Regions from separate parts of the Actinomadura sp. NTSP31 genome, predicted to be linked through region 3. Evidence: riboswitches for the same ligand, from Rfam matches in the RefSeq annotation. Region 3 holds a riboswitch; each other region holds the start of a gene.
What was found. A riboswitch is a leader RNA that binds a small molecule or an ion and turns the genes downstream of it on or off. The one in region 3 is predicted to bind cyclic di-AMP.
Positions count from the first base shown of each region.

Region 1: another riboswitch for cyclic di-AMP. It lies ahead of ACA514_RS28980 (NlpC/P60 family protein); the one in region 3 lies ahead of ACA514_RS15565 (NlpC/P60 family protein).
Region 2: another riboswitch for cyclic di-AMP. It lies ahead of ACA514_RS17545 (CHAP domain-containing protein); the one in region 3 lies ahead of ACA514_RS15565 (NlpC/P60 family protein).
Region 4: another riboswitch for cyclic di-AMP. It lies ahead of ACA514_RS21790 (CHAP domain-containing protein); the one in region 3 lies ahead of ACA514_RS15565 (NlpC/P60 family protein).

Region 1 covers NZ_JBGNUT010000019.1:20,572-23,772, reverse strand. The annotation lists gene typA (translational GTPase TypA) at 1-1,416, opposite strand, end outside; cyclic di-AMP (ydaO/yuaA leader) riboswitch at 1,624-1,750, shown strand; gene ACA514_RS28980 (NlpC/P60 family protein) at 1,758-2,786, shown strand; gene ACA514_RS28975 ((deoxy)nucleoside triphosphate pyrophosphohydrolase) at 2,799-3,167, opposite strand.
Region 2 covers NZ_JBGNUT010000009.1:139,193-142,393, reverse strand. The annotation lists gene ACA514_RS17550 (PP2C family protein-serine/threonine phosphatase) at 1-622, shown strand, start outside; cyclic di-AMP (ydaO/yuaA leader) riboswitch at 1,106-1,263, shown strand; gene ACA514_RS17545 (CHAP domain-containing protein) at 1,274-2,083, shown strand; gene ACA514_RS17540 (CDP-glycerol glycerophosphotransferase family protein) at 2,285-3,201, shown strand, end outside.
Region 3 covers NZ_JBGNUT010000008.1:61,639-64,839, forward strand. The annotation lists gene ACA514_RS15565 (NlpC/P60 family protein) at 335-1,312, opposite strand; cyclic di-AMP (ydaO/yuaA leader) riboswitch at 1,316-1,507, opposite strand; gene ACA514_RS15570 (amino-acid N-acetyltransferase) at 1,748-2,278, shown strand; gene ACA514_RS15575 (RDD family protein) at 2,284-3,126, shown strand; gene ACA514_RS15580 (RDD family protein) at 3,134-3,201, shown strand, end outside.
Region 4 covers NZ_JBGNUT010000012.1:185,108-188,308, reverse strand. The annotation lists gene ACA514_RS21795 (FG-GAP-like repeat-containing protein) at 1-846, shown strand, start outside; cyclic di-AMP (ydaO/yuaA leader) riboswitch at 1,127-1,279, shown strand; gene ACA514_RS21790 (CHAP domain-containing protein) at 1,296-2,003, shown strand; gene ACA514_RS21785 (hypothetical protein) at 2,202-2,804, shown strand; gene ACA514_RS21780 (hypothetical protein) at 3,156-3,201, shown strand, end outside.

The DNA.
Region 1 (3,201 bases), on a different contig from region 3:
GGTGCCGCGCGTCTCGGTCATGAACTCGGTGCGGAACCCGATCAGGCCGCGCGCCGGGACCAGGAACTCCATCCGGATCCAGCCGGTGCCGTGGTTGGTCATGTGCTCCATGCGGCCCTTGCGGACCGCCATGAGCTGCGTCACCGCGCCGAGGTGCTCCTCGGGGATGTCGACGGTGAGCCGCTCGACCGGCTCGTGCTTCTTCCCGCCGATCTCCTTGGCGACCACCTGCGGCTTGCCGACGGTCAGCTCGTAGCCCTCCCGGCGCATGTTCTCCACCAGGATCGCGAGGGCCAGCTCACCGCGGCCCTGCACCTCCCAGGTGTCCGGGCGCTCGGTCGGCAGCACCTTGATCGACACGTTGCCGACCAGCTCCCGGTCGAGCCGGTCCTTCACCATCCGGGCGGTGACCTTGGTGCCCTTCTCGCGGCCCGCCAGCGGGCCGGTGTTGGTGCCGATCGTCATGGAGATCGCCGGCTCGTCCACCGTGATCAGCGGCAGCGGGCGCGGGTCCTCCGCGTCGGCGATGGTGTCGCCGATCATGATCTCCGGGATGCCGGCGATCGCGATGATGTCGCCCGGCCCCGCCTCGTCGGCGGGCTTGCGGGCCAGCGCCTCCGTCATCAGCAGCTCGGTGATCCGCACCTTCTCGATGCTGCCGTCGTGCCGGCACCAGGCGACCTGCTGGCCCTTCTTGATCGTCCCGGCGTGCACCCGGCACAGCGCGATCCGGCCGAGGTAGCTGGAGGCGTCCAGGTTCGTCACGTGCGCCTGCAGCGGCGCGTCCGGGTCGTAGGACGGCGCCGGGATCGTCTCGGTGATCACCGAGAACAGCGGCTCCAGGTCCTCGCTGTCGGGCATGCCGCCGTCGGCGGGCTTGGCCAGCGACGCGCGCCCGGCCCGGCCCGAGGCGTACACGATCGGGAAGTCGATCTGCTCCTCGGTGGCGTCGAGGTCCATGAACAGCTCGTACGTCTCGTCCACGACCTCGTCGATGCGGGCGTCGGGACGGTCGGTCTTGTTCACCACCAGGATCACCGGCAGCTTGGCCTCCAGGGCCTTGCGCAGCACGAACCGGGTCTGCGGCAGCGGGCCCTCGCTGGCGTCCACCAGCAGGACGACGCCGTCCACCATGGACAGGCCGCGCTCGACCTCGCCGCCGAAGTCGGCGTGGCCGGGCGTGTCGATGATGTTGATGGTCATGCCGTTGTGCCGGACGGCGGTGTTCTTGGCGAGAATGGTGATGCCCTTCTCGCGCTCCAGGTCGTTGGAGTCCATGACGCGGTCGTCGACGTCCTGGTTCTCGCGGAAGGCACCTGACTGCCAGAGCATGGCGTCGACCAGCGTCGTCTTGCCGTGGTCGACATGGGCGACGATCGCGACGTTCCGGAGGTCGTCGCGCGTGGAGATGGGCATGCGGGCTCGCCTTGCGTGAGAGTTCGGGAGTCGCCGCAGACGCGCGGCTGCCTTCATTCTACTTGCCGCACGGCGCAACCCGCTCCGAGCCGCCCGTCCCGTCGCTCCCAGCGGCCCCGATTGGCCATCTTTGCCCATCCTTTGTAATCTTCCCGAGATCCGGTCGTCCGGAGCCCCACCCCCCGGGGCTGCGGCCGGACCGCCGAATCCACCGCGGCACCCACCCGCGGACGAACCGGGGACCCATCCCCCTGGGGTGAATCGACGCACGTCGTAGGGCGACTCCTGGCCCGAACCCGTCAGCTAACCCGGTAGGCGAGCAAGGAGAGGAGAACACCGGCTTGGCACCGGACCCCCGTTCCCGGCGGCGCATCGCGCCCGCCGCGGCAGCCGGCGTGCTGCTGGTCGCCGGCCTCGGCGCCACCGCGCCCGTCGCCGCGCACGCCGCGACCCCCTTCGGCCCCGCCGCCGCACCGTCGGCCACCGGCACGCCCAGTCCCCTCCCCACCACGGAGAAGGGCCTGAAGCAGAGCCTGAAAGAGCTGAACGACGAGGCGGAGACGCTCACCGAGCAGTACAACAAGACGCGCGTCGACCTCGGCCACGCCGTCAAGGCCGAGCAGGCCGCCGCCAAGTACGCGCAGCAGCTGGTCAAGCAGACCGCGCCCGCCCGGCAGCGGCTCGCCCAGCTGGCCGCCGCCAACTACATGAGCGGCGGGCCCGACGCGATCTTCAGCTCCGGCGGCAGCGCCGACAGCCTGTCCGACTCCGCCTACCTCCAGCAGAACCAGGCCACCACCGTCCTCGCCCTGCAGAAGCAGGTCGACCAGGCCGAGGCCGCCCAGCGCGCCGCGCAGGACCGCACCGAGCAGGTCAAGCAGGCCCAGGCCAAGGTGCAGACGGCGCGCAAGGCCGCCAAGGCCAAGGTGGACGAGGTCGTGAAGCGCCTCGACAAGCTGACCACCACCCACACCACCGACCCCAAGTCCGGCCTCACCGCCACGATCAAGGGCTCGGACCTGCCCGCGAAGATGGCCCGCAAGGCCCTCACCAAGCTCGGCAGCCCCTACGTCTGGGGCGCCGCCGGCCCGAGCTCCTTCGACTGCTCCGGCCTCGTCGTCTGGGCCTACGCCCAGGTCGGCAAGTCGGGCCTGCCGCACTACACCGGCGACCTGTACCAGCTCGGCAGCAAGGTCTCCCGCGGCTCGCTGCGCGCCGGCGACCTGGTGTACTTCGGCAGCAACCTGCACCACATGGGCATCTACGTCGGCGACGGCAAGTTCCTGCAGGCCCCGCAGACCGGCGATGTGGTGAAGATCTCCAAACTGTCCACCCGGTCCGACTACGCGGGCGCGAACCGGATCTCCTAGGGAGCCGCCGCCTCAGCGCAGGTCGGGTTCCAGTTCGGCGATGACGGGGCGGTCGCCGGGGAGCCAGGCCACGTCGTACAGATCGTCGCGGGCGAGCCAGCGCAGGGCCAGATGCTCCAGGGCCTGCGGCTCGCCCTCGACGATCTCGGCGGTCCAGACGCGCAGCAGGGCGCGCTCGCTCAGCCGCCAGTCGCCGCCGACGCGGCGGAGCGGGCGGATCTTGATCGCGAGCTCCTCGTGGCACTCGCGGACCACGGCGTCCTCGTCGGACTCGCCCGGGTCCACCTTGCCGCCCGGCAGCTCCCAGCCGCCGGCCATGTGCGGCGGTTCGGCCCGCTGGGCGGCGAGCAGCCGCCCGTCCCGGATGATCGCCGCGCCCACGACTACCAGATCGCCGATGGTGACCAGCCCCTCC
Region 2 (3,201 bases), on a different contig from region 3:
CCGCGCGCTGGCGGCCGAGAGCACGGCGCGGATCGGCGGCGACTGGTTCGCCACCCGGGTGATGCCGGACGGCCGGGCGCTGTTCGCGATCGGGGACGCGGCGGGGCACGGCCTGCCGGCCGCGGCCGCCATGGCGCGCAGCCGCAACGGGCTGCTGGGCCTGTCGTGCACGGGCGAGCCGGCGGGGCGGCTGGTGGGCTGGCTGAACGAGCTGGTCGGCAGCATGGACCCGCCGGCGACGGGCACCGCCCTCGTGGGGCATTACCGGCCGGACCGGCACGTCATGGAATGGACGTGCGCCGGGCACCTGCCGCCGATCCTGGTGCGGGACGGCCACGCCGAGCCGCTGGAGGTCCATCGCGACCCGCTGCTCGGCGCCCTGCCGGACTGGGAGTACAAGACGATCTCCACGGAACTGCGGCCGGGGGATCTGATCTTCCTTTACACCGACGGCCTGGTCGAGCGCCGCGACGCCGATCTGGACGAGCGGATAGCGCGGCTCACCGGCATTCTGCGGGATTCCTCGGCGGGGCCGGAGCTGGCGCTGGACGAGGTGCTCGCGCGGATGGAGCACGACCGGGCGGCCGACGACACCACGATGTTCGCCCTGCACGTGGAGTGACCATCCCCCTGGTCGGGGCCGGCCGGCGGCCGGGGGTGATGCACAGCACACCGGCTCGGGAAGGCGGGGCCGGTGTGATCTGCGACGCGCGCCGGTCCGGGTCCGGGCGACCGAGTCCGCCCGGCGCCATTTGATCATTTTACCTTTTCGGGCGCTCGCGGCGGTTATCGGCATCGCCCTTCCCATAAGGGTTTCCGGCGCCCCGGAGAAAGATCGCAGAGACCGCGCGCCCGGGGGTGCTCGATCATCTCGCGGAGGGGTGCTGACCAGGCAAAAGATCCTTTTGCTCCTGGTTTGCTTTTCCGCTGAGCATTGGTACCTTCTTTCCCGAATCACGCAGCGCGTTCCATGCGTTGCACGCCGGCCGCTTCCATGCGCGGCCGAGGGTCGCGGAGCGGGCTCCGCACGCGACGCGCGCCACACGATGCGCGCCCTCCTCGAGATCAGTCGCTGAGATACATCCGAATATCCGGCACCGCGTTCCGCGGTGCGAGGCCGAGTCCGTCCAGGTCCACCCGACCGGACGGAGCCGGGGACCCAAGGTTCCAGGGGTGAATCGGCGCGTCCGTCAGTACGCGCCGTAGGGCTCTTCCATGCCCGAATCCGTCAGCTAACCCGGTAGGCGTCATGGGAGACAAGGAGATTCCCTGCATGACCGGTCGTTTCGATCGTCTTTTCGAGAACATCGCCCCCCGACTGAGCGCGCTGCGCCTGAACGGCGCCGCCCCCCGCGCCGCGCTCGCCCGCATGAGCCCCGAGGACCGGGCCGTGGGCGTCGCCGTGGCGGGTGTGATGGCCGGGGCGGTCGGGCTCGCGATCTTCAACCCCCTGAGCGGGGACACCGCGTCCGCCGAGACCCCCGCGCAGGCCGCCGCCGCGGTCAGCCGCGAGGGGGCGGTCGCCGGCAGGTCCGAGCACGTCAAGTCCGAGCGGTCCGAGTCCGGGCGCTCGGCGCGCAAGGCGGGCACGGTCGCCGCGTCGACCGTGATCAAGCTGGCGAAGTCGCAGGTCGGCGTGGAGGAGGGCCGGAACGGGTCCACCAAGTACGCGGACTGGTACGCCTCCACCCCGCACGCCGCGGTGACCGCCCGGCGCGACGGCGGCAGCGTCGGCGACTACAAGGGCGCCGAGTGGTGCGACATGTTCGTCTCCTGGCTCAGCGCGCAGACCGGCGTGCGGAACATGGGCTGGGACGCCTACACCGTCCAGCACGCCAGTTGGTTCAAGGACGAGGGCAAGTGGGGCACGAAGGCCCGCCCGGGCGCGGTCGTGTTCTTCGACTGGCAGAACGGGTCCCGCGGCGGGATCGACGGCATCGACCACGTCGGCCTCGTCGTCAAGGACAACGGCAACGGGACGATCAGCACGGTCGAGGGCAACACCGGCAATGCCGTCCAGGAGAAGGTCCGCGACAAGTCCGAAGTCGTCGGCTACGGATACCCGGACTACGCCAAGTCCTGATCGTCGCCACCGCGCGGAAAAGATCGTTTCGTGCGGAAAGAAGGCGCCCGGTTCCGGCCGGGCGCCTTTGGCGTTCCCGGGTGATCTGCCGGGTCCTGTCGGGTAATGCTAAGCATTGACAGCTTTTGATCAGAGTTGGCCCTTGACGCCTCCTTGCGGGAAAGGAATCCCTGCACGCCGAGGAGCGGAAGGGGATGGCCCATGCGGGTGCGCCCGGATGTCAGCGTGGTGGTGATCGCCTACAACGACGCCCGGCGGCTGCCGCGGGCGGTCGCCTCGTCGCTGGCGCAGTCGCTGGGCGGCGTCGAGACCGTGGTCGTCGACGACGCGAGCACCGACGCCACCGGGGAGGCCGCCGACCGGCTCGCCGCCGCGCACCCCGGCCGGGTCCGGGCGGTGCACCTGCCGGTCAACTCCGGGGGCTGCGGCCGGCCGCGCAACGTCGGCGTCGAACGCTCGGACGGCCGGTACGTGATGTTCCTCGACAGCGACGACCTGCTCGACCCGCACGCCTGCCTCAACCTGCTCTCGGCCGCGCAGGAGAGCGGCGCGGACCTGGTCTCCGGGCGCTGCGACCGGGTCTTCCTGGACCTGCCCGAGAACGCCAAGGACCGGGTCCGACCCTGGTATCCGTGGCTGTACCAGCGGAGCACGGTGTACGGGTCGCTGGAGGAGAACCCCGACCTGCTCTACGACACGCTGTCGACCAACAAGCTCTACCGGCGGGACTTCCTGGAGGACGGCGCGCTCCGGTTCGTCGAGCGGCTGCACTACGAGGATTTGCTGTTCAGCGCCGAGGCCTACTTGGCGGCGCGACGCACGGCCCTGATCCCGCACCGGGTCTACAACTGGCTGGTCCGAGACCGGACGGTGATGCCGACGATCTCCAACCGGCGGGACGAGCTGCACAACTTCGCCGACCGGCTGGAGATCCACCGGCGCATCGACATGCTGTTCGAGCTGCGCGGCGCGGACGGGCTGAAGCACGCCAAGGACGTCAAGTTCGTCAATCACGACCTGCTGCTCTACCTGCGCGAGCTGCGCGACCGCGACCCGGTCTACCGGGCCCGGTTCCTGGATCTGGCCGCCGGCTACCTGGCCGGGCTGGACCCGGTGGT
Region 3 (3,201 bases):
ACCAGCCCGACCGGAAGCAAGTCCAGCGATGCGAACTCGTCCGACCCCGCAGCGGCGGCGCCGAACCCCTGACAGGTAGGTCCCTGGCAGAAGCGCCGCCGCGGGACGAGTTCATTGCTTTGCCCTTGGCGGTCGGCCCTGGGGGGCCTCCCTTCGGCGGGCAAAGCGGCGATCGCAGCATCGCTCCGACTCGCCCTGGGGGCTCGCTGCGCGATCAGATTCTCGCAAGCTCGAATCTGGCTTCGCATGCGATCGCAACGCTCAGGTCCGCCCGGGCTCGGGTTAGGACGCGTTTCCGTTGCGGTCCTGCGGGGTCGCGGTTGTTGGCGGGGGGTTACGCGACTCGGACTACGCCGGCTATGGGGCGGCCGGACAGGGACGCTATGCGGACCACGTCGCCGGTATGGGGAGCGTGGATCATCTTGCCGCCGCCGACGTACATCCCCATGTGGTGCAGGTCGGAGTAGAAGAAGATCAGGTCGCCCGGCCTCATCTGGCTCTCCGAGACGTGGGTCCCGGCGTTCCACTGGCTGCCGGTGTAGTGCGGCAGGTTGATGCCGACCTGCTTGTAGGCCCACATCGTCAGGCCCGAGCAGTCGAACGTGGTCGGGCCCGCCGCGCCCCAGACGTACGGGCTGCCGAGCTTGGCCATCGCGTACCGCAGCGCCTGCGCGGCCTTGCCGTCGCCGATGACGGGCAGCTTCGCCAGCAGGGCCGGGTCCTTCTTGACGGCCTTGCCGCGGACCTTCTCGTAGGCGGAGGTGACCTTCTTCTTCTGCTCGGTGAGCTGCGTCTTCAGCTGCGTCACCTGCTGGGTGCGCTCCTCCGCGGACTTGCGCGCGCGCTGGGCGGACTGCATCGCCTGCATGAGGCCGAGGACCTGGGTGCTGTCCTGGGTGGCGAAGTAGTTGAGCGTCGCGGCCTGGTCCAGAACGGCCTGCGGGTCCTGGGCGGAGATGAACGAGACCGTGGGGTCGGTGCCGCCCTGCATGTAGCTGGTGGCGGCCAGGGCGCCGACCTTCTCGCGCAGGCCCTCCAGGGACTTCTGCTGGCGCGTGGCGTTGGTGGCGGCGACCTTCGCCGCCCGCTGCGACTGCTGCAGCTTCACCTTCAGGCCGTTGTACTGCTCGGTGAGCTGCTCCAGCTGGTCCGCGAGCTTGACCGCCTGGTCCTTCAGCTCCTTGGCCGACGGGTCGGGGTCCGCGTGCGCGATGGGGAACGAATGGGGGGCCACCACGTGGGGTGTGATGGAAAGGGCGGTGAGCGCGCCGGCGATCGTGAGCGCCCGGACGCGGAAACGAGCCGTCCGCACCAAATCTCCTCTCCTTGTCCGCCTACCGAGTTAGCTGACGGGTTCGGGCCGGAGCAGCCCGTCCGCTACCGCGCGCGGATATGGGTCCACGCGGCTGCGGATTCACCCCAGACGGCATCGGCGGGGGCGGTCCCCCGAACGCTCCGAAAGTGGGTCCCCGGCTCCTCGGGGCGCCGGCTGCGGCCCGTGGACTCGGCGGTGCGGCCTCCGTTTCACGGAAGGCCGACGTCAGAGCGGGACACTAACGGAACCGCCAGGGGATGCCAACCAGAACATGCGAATTCGCAGGTCGTGGCGGACGGTGCGCGGGGTTAACGCCGGGTTTGACGGCCCTTGGCGGGCCGGCGGGAAATCTGGGGCCAGTGCGGTGCGGTGGGTCCGGCACGGCCGCCGGTGGCAGGGAACGGGCGGGGTGTTCGGTAACCTCGCCTGTTTGTGGAAGTCGTGATCAGGCGTGCCCGTACCGCCGACGTTCAGGGGATCCGCAGGCTGGTCGATCTGTACGCCGGGTCGGGGCGACGCCTGCTCAAGAAGTCCACGGTGAAGCTGTACGAGGACGTCCAGGAGTACTGGGTCGCCGAGGACGTCGAGGGCGCGGGCCCCGGGGAGGCCGGCCCCATCGTGGCGTGCGGGGCCCTCCACGTGATGTGGGAGGACCTGGCGGAGGTCCGCTCGGTCGCCGTCGACAAGGGGTACGGCGGCCGCGGGATCGGGCACCGCATCGTCGCGCGGCTCCTGGAGACCGCGCGGGAACTCGGCGTCCGGCGGGTGTTCTGTCTTACCTTCGAAGTGGAGTTCTTCGCGCGCCATGGTTTCCAGCAGATCCTCGGTACTCCGGTGGCGCCAGAGGTGTACGAGGAACTCCTCCGCTCCTACGACGAAGGCGTTGCAGAGTTCTTGGACCTCGACAGGGTCAAGCCCAATACGTTGGGAAACACCCGGATGTTGCTTCGCCTGGAGGACTGACCCAGATGAGTGATTCCCCCAACCGCGGGCGGCCCTACCAGCCGCCGCAGGGGCAGGGTTCGTACGGACCGCCGCCCCCGTACCAGGGTTCCCCGCAATGGCAGCAGCCCGAGCGGCAGGGGCAGGCCCAACCGCCCGCGCAGCAGTGGCAGCAACAGCAGCAGCCTCCGTCCCACCAGCAGCAGTGGCAGAACCCGCAGCAGGACCAGTGGCAGCAGCCGTCGTACGAGTCCTATGAGCAGCCGGCCTACGACCAGTACGGCGGCGCCTCCGGCGGGGACATGCCGCTGGCGCCCATCATGCGGCGCGCGGGGGCCCGGCTCATCGACAACGCGCTCGTCGCGGTCTTCGGGTTCGCGCTCGTCCTTCCCATCACGATCGGCGCGTTCGGGCTGGGCAAGCCCGGCAGCAAGACGGAGGACGAGGGCGGCATCTGGAACTGGCCCATCATCTTCACGCTGTTCGCGGTCCTGTCGGTATTGCCGTTCATTTACGAGGCCGTACAGCTGTCCATGTGGGGCCGGACACTCGGCAAGCGCTTCTTGGGCATCGGTGTCGTCCAGGCCCGTCCCGCCGGGAACCCGCTGACGACGACGCAGGCCGTGTGGCGGGCCGCCATCACCCACGTCGCCTACCAGATCGGCGTCTTCTTCTTCCTCGTGCTGGCCGTGATGGTGTGGCAGTACTTCGCCTACGGGATGGTGCTGGTCTGGGCGGGTGCCCTGATGGCCTACCTCTGGGCCATCTGGGACCAGCCGCTGCACCAGGCGCTGCACGACCGCTTCGCCGACACCCTCGTCATCGACGAGCGCGTCGGGTACGGCGAGTACGCCGAGTACACGGAGTAGGTCCGCGATGGCGACATCGCAAACGCCGGCACAGGGGTCGGAGGAGCCGTCCGGGCCGGAGAGCGGCCTCCAGAA
Region 4 (3,201 bases), on a different contig from region 3:
GGCGGCGGAGAGCAGTTCTACGGCGCCAACTACGCCTTCGCCTTCCACGCGGACGGGACGCCCGTGCCGGGCTGGCCCGTCCGGCTGTCATCGGTCATGACCTTCTACGGGAGCGCCCAGGAGTTCATCACCGAGGGCGTCAACCAGCCCGTGACGGCCGACGTGGACGGCGACGGCAAGGACGAAGTGGCCACGGGTCCGTCGTTCGGCCCCACCTACCTGATCTCCGGCACCGGCAAGATCCTGCGCGACTTCGGCCCGCTCGCCAACCCCGCCCTGGACCCGTCCGCCGTGCTCGGCGGCCATCTGCCCGCCGACGTCCCGCTCTCCTTCACCACCTCCGGGGCCTTCGGCCGGTTCGGGCCGCTGAACCGGCTGGGCTACACCGAGGGCGGATCGGGGGCCGCGTCCCTGGTCGCCGCGCTGCTGTTCCCCGGCAGCGGGCAGCCGATCGGCAACTACCAGCGCGGCTACGACGCCGCCACGGCCCTGCCCGTGCCAGGCTTCCCGCAGCGCCGCACGGGCCTGGCCTTCCTCGGCTCGCCGATCATCGTGGACGTCACCGGCGACGGCCGCGCCGAGGTCGTCGGCGGCGGCGACACATCCACTTTGCACGCCTTCGGAGGGTCCGGGCAGGCCGCCGGGTTCCCGCTGTTCACCGGCGGCTGGACGATCTGGTCCCCGTCCGCGGGGGATCTGGACGGCGATGGTAAAACCGATCTTGTTGTCTCCACCCGCGAGGGTTACCTGTTTGCGTGGGCAACCGCAGGTAAAGCCGCGGGCCCGCAGTGGTCCACCTACCACCACGACGACCGGCGTACCGGGCGATACGGCCCCCCGGATTGACCCGCCGGAGGCCCCGCATCCCTCCAGGCGCGAGATCATCCGAACTTTTTTTGGTGCCGGCGGACTGGCCGTGAGCCCCCGCGTGGTGGGGGTTTTGGGTTGTCTTTGCTGGTGGGCCTGTGGTTTGGGGTGGGCTTGACGAAATATGGGGTGGGTTGAACCTGTTGTGGATGTGTGACCGACGGGGAAGCCCGTCCGGGGCGCCCGCTTCGATCTGACGAAGGGCGCATCGAGTCCCTGATCATCAGGACGGCCGATCAAGGCACGTCCGCCGCCGAGTCCGCACACAGCGCCGATCTTCAAAGGCCACGCGGAGCCGGGGACCCACCGAAACACCGGGGTGAATCCGCACCCCCGCATGCGCGGGGTGACGGTAGGGCCACTTCCACGCCCGAACCCGACAGCTAACCCGGTAGGCGGACTGGAAGAACCTCAGGAGAACCCTTCTCATGACCGCTCCCACCTTCGATCTGACCAAGCGCATCGGCACCCGTGTCGCCGCCGGCGCCGTGCTGTCTGTGGCCGGCGCGTTCGGCATCGCCTCCCTCACCCCGGCGGCGCACGCCGACACCAAGCCCGCGCAGCCCGCGAACACCGTGCACGTCGCCGCCGTCTCCAAGGCCGACACCAAGGGCGCCGAGGGCGCTGCGGCCGGTGCCAGCAGCGGTAAGGCCGGTGCTTCGGCGCAGGACGTGATCAAGCTGGCGCGTACCCAGGTCGGGACGCACGAGGACGCCTCGGGTAACAGCAAGTTCAACGACTGGTACGTCGATTCCTCGCTGGGTCAGCTCAACGCCCACCGGATCGGTGCCAAGAGCGCCTCGGTCTACAAGGGCCAGTCCTGGTGCGACATGTTCGTGTCCTGGCTGGGCCAGAACACCGGCGCCAAGGGCATGGGCGCTGACGCCTACACCGTCAGCCACGCCCAGTGGTTCAAAAAGACCGGCCGCTTCGGGCAGACCGCCAAGCCCGGCGCCGTGGTGTTCTTCGCCTGGAACGGCGGCGGCATCAAGGGCATCGACCACGTCGGCATCGTGGTGAAGGACAACCACGACGGCACCATCAACACCATCGAGGGCAACACCGGCAACGCCGTCAAGGAAAAGGTCCGCGACACCTCCACCGTCGCCGGCTACGGCTACCCCGAATACCGGTAACCCCGGCGGGGCCGCACCACGGCCCCCCGCCCTCCCCCTTTCTTCCCGCACCGTCCAGTGGTGCTTCCCCCCTTCCTCCCCCCGCGCGATCACGACCGCGTGCCGCGCACCGGACCCCGTCACGCCCGAACGGTGTGACTCCTCATGCCCTGAGCGGCGTGACCCCCCGGTGCCTGGACCACCGAGCGAAGGATGCACATGCAGCAGCGAGCCATCGACACCGCCCTGTCCGCCCTGACCGGTACCGCCCTGGCGGGCCTGCTGGTCGCGGGCGTGGCGGTCGAGAGCGCCCACGGCGCCCCGGCGGACCAGCCGATGGCGCACCACACCACCTCCCAGCAGGCGACCGGGCACCACACCACCGGCCACACCACCGGCCACACCGCCGGCAAGGCCGCGACCAAGACCCGCGGCGTGCTGTCGGGCAGCACCACCGCGTCCTACTTCTGGGACGACGGCTCGGGTGTGAACGGTGACACCGGCGCCCCCGCCAGCGGCAAGCCGATGCAAAAGGGCCTGTTCGCCAGCCCCAGCTGGCCCATGAACACCAAGGTCAAGGTCACCTACAACGGCCGCAGCGTCACCGGCTTTGTCGGCGACCGCGGCCCCGGCGAGCCCTCGCACCGCGGTGTCATGCTCGACCTGGACACCTACACCTTCCGTCACCTGGTCGACGGCCACAAGCCGAGCAGCAAGTACGACACCGGCACCTCGGTCGGCCACCTCAAGGGCGTCAAGTACCAGGTCCTGTCCTGGGGCCACGGCGCCGGCAAGAAGGGCACCCCCAAGCCCCTCGGGTAACGAATGAACGAAAAGGGCGGCATCCCACTCGGGATGCCGCCCTTTTCGCGTCCCGGGTCGCGCCGTCAGGAACTTGAACCCCGAACTCGTCACCGACAGCGGCGTCACCGAGCTGCTTCCGGTGGTGGTGACGTCCCAGCACGCGCTGCCCGGGCTGGGCGGTCGGCTGCTGGATCTGGACGTGCTGCGCCCAGCCGAGGCACGCGAGATGCTGGGGCGGCTGCTGGCGCTGCACGTCGGCGTTCCCGATCCCGCCTCACCGAGCAGGTCGCGGGCACCGAGCGGCTGGTGGGGTTGTGCGGCGCTGCCGGCCGCCCACCCCGCAAACCCCTGGCCGCCACCCTGGCGCGGTTGGAGGCCGCAACGATGCTCACGGCCCGCGACCTCGCCCGGGGGC